Regions from separate parts of the Burkholderia sp. GW821-FHT14F03 genome, predicted to be linked through region 2. Evidence: riboswitches for the same ligand, from Rfam matches in the RefSeq annotation. Region 2 holds a riboswitch; the other holds the start of a gene.
What was found. A riboswitch is a leader RNA that binds a small molecule or an ion and turns the genes downstream of it on or off. The one in region 2 is predicted to bind cobalamin.
Positions count from the first base shown of each region.

Region 1: another riboswitch for cobalamin. It lies ahead of AC1RQF_RS25440 (TonB-dependent receptor domain-containing protein); the one in region 2 lies ahead of AC1RQF_RS10535 (CbtB domain-containing protein).

Region 1 is NZ_JBXAPG010000043.1:28,827-32,224, reverse strand. It holds gene AC1RQF_RS25460 (EVE domain-containing protein) at 1-130, opposite strand, end outside; RNA gene ssrS (6S RNA) at 203-384, opposite strand; gene AC1RQF_RS25450 (cell division protein ZapA) at 477-791, opposite strand; gene AC1RQF_RS25445 (ATPase) at 788-1,138, opposite strand; cobalamin riboswitch at 1,326-1,566, shown strand; gene AC1RQF_RS25440 (TonB-dependent receptor domain-containing protein) at 1,641-3,398, shown strand, end outside.
Region 2 is NZ_JBXAPG010000012.1:125,991-129,388, forward strand. It holds gene AC1RQF_RS10520 (cyclic peptide export ABC transporter) at 1-328, shown strand, start outside; gene AC1RQF_RS10525 (alpha/beta fold hydrolase) at 414-1,217, opposite strand; gene AC1RQF_RS10530 (histidine phosphatase family protein) at 1,407-2,024, opposite strand; cobalamin riboswitch at 2,015-2,142, shown strand; gene AC1RQF_RS10535 (CbtB domain-containing protein) at 2,182-2,391, shown strand; gene AC1RQF_RS10540 (CbtA family protein) at 2,405-3,124, shown strand; gene AC1RQF_RS10545 (hypothetical protein) at 3,228-3,398, opposite strand, start outside.

The DNA.
Region 1 (3,398 bases), on a different contig from region 2:
TCGTGTCGCGCATGAAGTTGCGCGCCTGATAGTTGCGCACGCCGGTCCACGGCAGCGTGCGCTGCGGCGCGTTCGCGAGATCGTCGATGCTCGCTTCGTCCGGTTCGGACTTCATCAGCCAGTGGTGCATGGATCGTGATCGACGCAGGAAAAAGGCTGCCGCAAAAGGAAACGGCATCGGGAATCGCCCGATGCCGTTGAAAAGGCCCCCGCCTTGGCCGCTAGGCCGGCATCCTGAACCTGGGGTTCAGAATTGGTCGCAGTTAGCAGCACATCGGGTACATCAGACAGAGTGACGCGCGCGCCCGTGCTACAAATTTCCGCAACCGTGCACATGGCATTGGTTCAAGGAATATATGACCTTGGCGAACCAGGCAGGGAAGCTGACTAATCGTGCGGATCGTGTTTGGATTCAGTGGCTTGCGCGATGCTCATCACGCTGGACATCAAGCACCACGAGAACCCGTGCGACCCGCTTACTGCGCTTCGTGCTGTGCGAGCACTGCACCAAGCTGTTCATTCATTTGATGCATTGTACGCCGGATTTCCTCCGCGGGAAATGCTTCTCCGTGCCGCACGCTCTGTTGCAGCCTCAAAAGCTCCGACGCGAGCGACAGCGCGGCCATCACGGCGATGCGATCCGTGCCGCGCACGGAGCTGTTCGAGCGGATCTTCGACATCTCCGCATCGACGCGCGCGACCGCCTCGAGCAACGCGGCTTCGGTGTCGGCGGAGCAGGCGAGCCGATACGCCTGACCGAGGATCGATACTTCGATCTGCTTGGTGCTCATGCATGTTCTCCGTGGCTGGCCGGGCCGCCCTCGCGCGCATCATCGCGCGGGTCGAGCAGGTCGAGCTGGTTTTCCGCGTCCGGCGCGTTCTTCGCGCGCGGCAGCTTCTCGAGAATCGCATTGAGCTTCACCTGGGCATCGTCGATCTTCGCCGACAGCGCGTCGCGCTCCGCCGCAAGGGCGTCGCGTTCCTCGCGCAGTTGCGAGAGTTCCGTGCGGGTCGCTTCCGCTTCCGTGCGCAATTGCGCGAGCTGCTCTTCGAGCGCGAGCCGCTCCGTGTGATGACGCTTGTTCAGCGCGATCAAACGGCCAATATTTTGAGATAGAGTTTCGAGTTCGTTGAGCATCTGCTGCGTCCTCTAAAGACCCAGCATTTTAGCGCGGATTATCGTCCAACCCGAGATCCGGATCGTATCGAGACGTAACGTTCATGCGTGTTGATGCGAATTTTGCGACAAATCTGGGTCAAATCCCGCGAGCTGGGGGGCGCGCGCGGCGCGCGGGAGGCTTTCTTGACGGCCGGCACCCGCGCTCCTACACTGGCGCCGCTTTGGTGCTCGCGTGCACGCGCACGCGGTTAAACGGGAAGCAGGGCGCACGGTCCGCCAGGACCGGCCAACCTGCGCTGCCCCCGCAACGGTAAGCGGCGCATCGCGTGCGATGCCAGCTGTCCCCACAAGCGCGGCGTTTGCCGCGCGGCCACTGCGCGATGCGCGCGGGAAGGCGGGGCGGTGACGCCGTCAGCCCGGATACCGGCCAGGGCGGGAGGGCGGACGCGCGATGCGCGCCGTCCTCGTGAGGCGGAACCTGCGGGGAGGCGGGGGCCGCACCGTTCAACAGGATTCATCGATGCGAACCCAGATCGCCCGCGCCGCGCTCGTCGCGTGTTCCGGGCTGCCGTGCGCCGCCGTCGCGCAGAGCACGCCGCCTGCTTCTTCCCCGCCGCCTTCGTCCGCCGCCGCGCCGACCCAGCTCGAGCCGATCGTCGTGACCGCGCAGCGTGCCCCGCAAGCGCTCGCGGACGCGCTGCCGCAAACCACTCTGTTTACCCGCGCGGACATCGAGAACAGCAATGCGACCGATCTGCCCGGCCTGCTCGCGCTCGCGCCCGGCGCGCAGATCGTGCGCAACGGCGGGCCCGGCGCGACCGCGAGCCTGTTCCTGCGCGGCGCGCAGTCGACCCAGTCGCTGGTGTTGATCGACGGCGTGCGGGTCGATTCGGCGAGCCTCGGCCAGGCGCAGATCGCGCAGCTGCCGCTCGACCAGATCGAGCGGGTCGAGATCGTCAACGGCAACGTGTCGTCGCTGTACGGCTCGGGCGCGATCGGCGGCGTCGTGCAGGTGTTCACGAAGGACGGCGGCGATCATCCGCCGCGCTTCAACTTCTCGGTCGGCTATGGCAGCTATCACACGCAGAGCCAGACCGCGGGCGTGTCGGGCCGGCTCGACGCGGCGGGCGACACGACCTTCAGCGTGTCGCTGTCGCGCGACAAGACCGACGGTTTCTCGGCCATCGATCCGGTCCGGCAGCCGCAGGCGAATCCGAATGCGAACGGCTATCTCGACGAAAGCGTGGCCGCGTCGCTCAAGCATCGCTTCAACGCGCGCTGGAGCGCGGGTGTCAGCTACTTCCAGAGCAACGGCGACACCAGCTTCGACAATGCCTACGGGCAGCCGACCGATCTCAACAGCCTGTATACCAAGGTGCAGCAGATCGCCGCGTTCGCGGACGGCAAGCTGACCGACTGGTGGACCACGCATCTGCGCGTCGCGAGCGGCAACGATCGAAGCCAGTCCTGGCTGAACGGCGCCTATACCGATCACTTCAACACCGACAACCGCCAGTACACCTGGCAAAACGACTTCGCGCCGCTGAAGGATCAGCGCATCCAGGCGGGCTATGAGCGGCTCGACCAGGCGTTCGACTCCGACGTGTTCGTCGCGCCGCAGCGTCATGTGAATTCGGGCTGGCTCGGCTACACGGGCCGCTTCGGGAACAGCCAGTTCCAGGCCAACGTGCGGCGCGACCAGTACTCCGATTTCGGCGGCGCCAACAGCTACTATCTCGGCTATGGGCTCGACGTGACCGAGCACTGGAAGGTCACGGCCAGCTATTCCGATGCATTCCGCGCACCGAGCTTCAACGATCTGTACTACCCGAACGCAGGCAATCCGGCGATCCGCCCCGAGCGCAGCCACTCGGTCGAGGCCGCCGTGCAGTACGCGTCGGACGCGCTCGGCGTGGCGCGCGTGACGGTGTTCCAGACGCGCTACACGGACCTGATCGACTACCAGCCGGTCGCGAACAGCTATTACTATCAGGCCGTGAACATCGGCCGGGCCAAGGTGCAGGGTGTCGAGGGCTCGTGGCAGGGCCATGTCGGCAAGACCGAGGTGCGGGTCGCGGCGACCGTGCAGAACCCGGTCGACGAGACGGCCGGCCAGGACCTGAACCGGCGCGCGCGCCGCTTCGCGTCGTTCGCGCTGAACCGCGCGTTCGGCGGCTGGCGCGTCGGCGGCGAATGGCTCGTCAGCGGCGCGCGCAACGACACCGGCAATCCGCTCGGCGGCTACGGGGTCGTCAACCTGTCCGCGCGCTACAACATC
Region 2 (3,398 bases):
CGGCGCGTTCTCGACGCGCGCGCTGTCGACCGGCCAGCGCAAGCGCCTCGCGCTCGTGGTCGCGTACCTGGAGGATCGCCCGCTGTACCTGTTCGACGAATGGGCGGCGGACCAGGATCCGCAATTCAAGGCGGTGTTCTACGAGCAGCTGCTGCCCGAGCTGCGCGCGCGCGGCAAGACCGTGATCGTGATCAGCCACGACGACCGCTATTTCCCGATCGCGGACCGCGTGCTGAAGCTCGACAACGGCAGCATCGTCAGCGAGACCTTCGGCACCGCGCATGCGGCGCTCGCGACGCCCGTCGCGGCGAACGGCACGGCCGGCTGAGCCGGGCGGGACCGGTCGTCCGGCAAGCAGAACGCGGCGCGTGCCCGATGGGGACGCGCCGCGTTTTTTCATGCGCGGCGCGGGCTCAGGCGGGATCCCCGCGCAGGAACGCCTCGATCAGCGTGACGAAGTACGGCGGGCACTCCTGCATCGGGTAGTGCCCGCAGTTCGGCACGACCGCGAGGCGCGCATTCGGGTGCCACGCGAGGAAGCTGCGCCGCATCGCCGCCGCGTCGAGCCCGGGATCGTGGTCGCCGACCATCACGAGAAAGCGCGTGGCGAGCCCGCGCACCTGGTCGACGAACCCGGGCCCGTTCAGCATCGCGAGATAGCCGGGCCGGCAGGCCGGCGAGACCGCCGCGCGGCGCTGCCGCAGCTTGGCCTCGATCCAGCCCGGCGACAAGCCGCCCGCGACATGACGGAGCAGCCGGCGCAAGGCGGCGTCGTCCGTCGCGACCTGCTCGAAGAACGCCCGCGCCTCGGCGTCGAGCCCCTGCCCCGCGGCGGACACCGGGCACACCGCCACCGCGCCCAGGATCCGCCCGGGCGCGACGGCCGCGAGCCGCTGCGTCACCATCCCGGTCATTGAATGGCCGATCACGTGGAAGCCCGTCCAGCCGAGCCGGTCGGCGAGCGCGAGGCAGTCGGCGCTCACCTCGTCGAGCGTATACGCGCCCGTCAGGTGGAACGAGCGGCCGTATCCGCGCAGGTCGGCGAACACATAGGTGAACGCGTCGCCGTCGAGATACGGGAGGATGGCGTCGTAGTTCGTGTGGTCGCCGAGCCAGTCGTGCAGCATCAGCACGCGCACGGGGCCGTCGCCGTGCCGGCGGTGGCCGAGGCCTTCGTCCGGATGGGCGGCGCGGGAGAGAGAAGAGACGGGATTCATGTCGCGCAATTCCTTTTCGGTGGAGGAAAGCCAAAAAGAAACGCCCTCCTGGCGGACCGGGAGGGCGTTGCGCGTGACGACAAAGTGCGGCGATCGTATCAAGACCGCGCGCGCGAATCAAGCGTTGGGACCGGCCGGGGCGATACGGCGCGCATCACGCATCACGCATCGCGGGCTGCGCGGCGCGGCTCACCCTTCGGCTGCTTCACGACGCATCCAGCCCGGCCCGGCGCGCACCAGCACCGTCACGGCCAGCGGCGCGACCTCCGGACCGAACGGCGCATCGGGCGACGTACCCAGCGCATGCGCGAGCGCGGCGCGCACCAGCGCCGGATGGGTGACGGCGACGATCCGACCGCCCGCCGGCAAGCCGTCGAGCCAGCCGCCCACCCGCCGCCGCGCATCCGCGAACGCTTCGCCGCCGTGCGGATGCGCGCGCGGATCCGCCAACCAGGCCCGCAGCGCATCCGGGGCCGTCTGCGCGAGGCGCGCGAGCGGCACGCCGCGCCAGCGGCCGTAGTCGAGATCCGCCAGCCCCGCCTCGGGCGCGGCAGGCAGGCCGAGCGCCTCGGCGGTCTGCCGCGCGCAGCGCGCCGGGCTGCTGCACGCGCGCGCGCCGGCGGGCGGCGTCCAGCGCGCGCGCAGCGCGGCCGCCTCGGCGAGACCGCGCGCATCGAGCGGATCGTCGTCGGGGAACGCGCCGCTCCGCATCGCGCGGGTCGCCGCATGCGCGACGAGATACACGACGAGGTCGGCGTCGGCCGCCCGATGCGGCCCGCCCTCCGATTGCTCCGGCAAAAAAATCACGCGTACAATGCCCTCCGAATACGAACGCGGAAGCCGGTGCGAATCCGGCGCGGTCGCGCCACTGTAACCGGCGATCCCTGATCCCGGAAGCCAGACCTGCGTTCCTTGCCTTTCCTCACCACCCTTGACGGGGCGCGATTCCCCCGGAGATCCCACCATGCACGAAGCTGCCCTCAACCCGGTTGCCGCCCCGGCGCCGATTCCCCTTGGCGAACTGTTGCCCTGGGCCCTGTTCGCTGGCCTGCTCCTGCTGCTCGCGCTCTACTTCGTCGGCGCGGAACAAGGCGCGACCTCGCTCGTTCCCGGCATGTACGTGCATGAGTTCGTGCACGACGGCCGGCACCTGCTCGGCTTCCCCTGCCACTGACGCGGAGGCACGGATGGTCGGAAAACTGCTGGTCCGCGGGATGCTCGCAGGCATCGCCGCCGGTCTTCTCACGTTCGCGTTCGCGCGGGTCGTCGGCGAACCCCAGGTCGCGCAGGCGATCGCCTTCGAGGAAAAGCTCGATGCGGCCAAGGGCGAGGCCCCGGAGCCGGAGCTCGTCAGCCGCGGGACCCAGGCCGGGCTCGGCCTGCTCACGGGCGTCGTGACCTACGGCGCGGCATTCGGCGGCCTGTTCGCGCTGACCTTCGCCTATGCGTACGGCCGGGTCGGGCGGCTCGCCGCGCGGCCGCTGTCCGCGTGGCTCGCGCTCGCGGCGTTCATCGCCCTGGTGATCGTCCCCAATCTCAAGTACCCCGCCAATCCCCCCTCGGTGGGCGATCCGGAGACGATCGGCTATCGAACCGGGCTGTTCTTCCTGATGATCGCGATCTCGATCGTGACGCTGGTGTTCTCGCTCAAGGTGCGCGGCCGGTTGTCCGCGCGGCTCGGCGCGTGGAACGCGTCGCTCGCGGCGGGGCTCGTGTTCGTCGCGATCATCGCGGCCGTGCAGCACGCGCTGCCCGCGATCAACGAAGTGCCCGACGCGTTCCCTGCGACCGTGCTGTGGCAGTTCCGGGTCGCCGCGATCGGCATGCAGGTGATCATGTGGACGACGATCGGCCTCGTGTTCGGCGCGCTGGCCGAACGCGGCGTGCCGGCGGGACGGCGCACGTAGCGGCGCGGCCGCGCCGCCCCCGCTCCCGTCCCCCTTCCCGCCTCCGCCCCCGCTCCCGCCGGTCCGGCGGGCTTGCCACGGCCACTCCGGTGGCCGTTTTCATTCATGCGCGCCGCGCGCTCAACGCCAGCCCTTCCAGCACGCCTTGATCGTCGCGCTGATCGCGACGAACGTGATGATCCAGAACAGGATCGGGCCCGCCGCGCCCTTGATCCGGATGAACGTCCCGAGTTCGAACACCAACCGGCCCGTTGCTCATCCGCAGGGTCGTGAC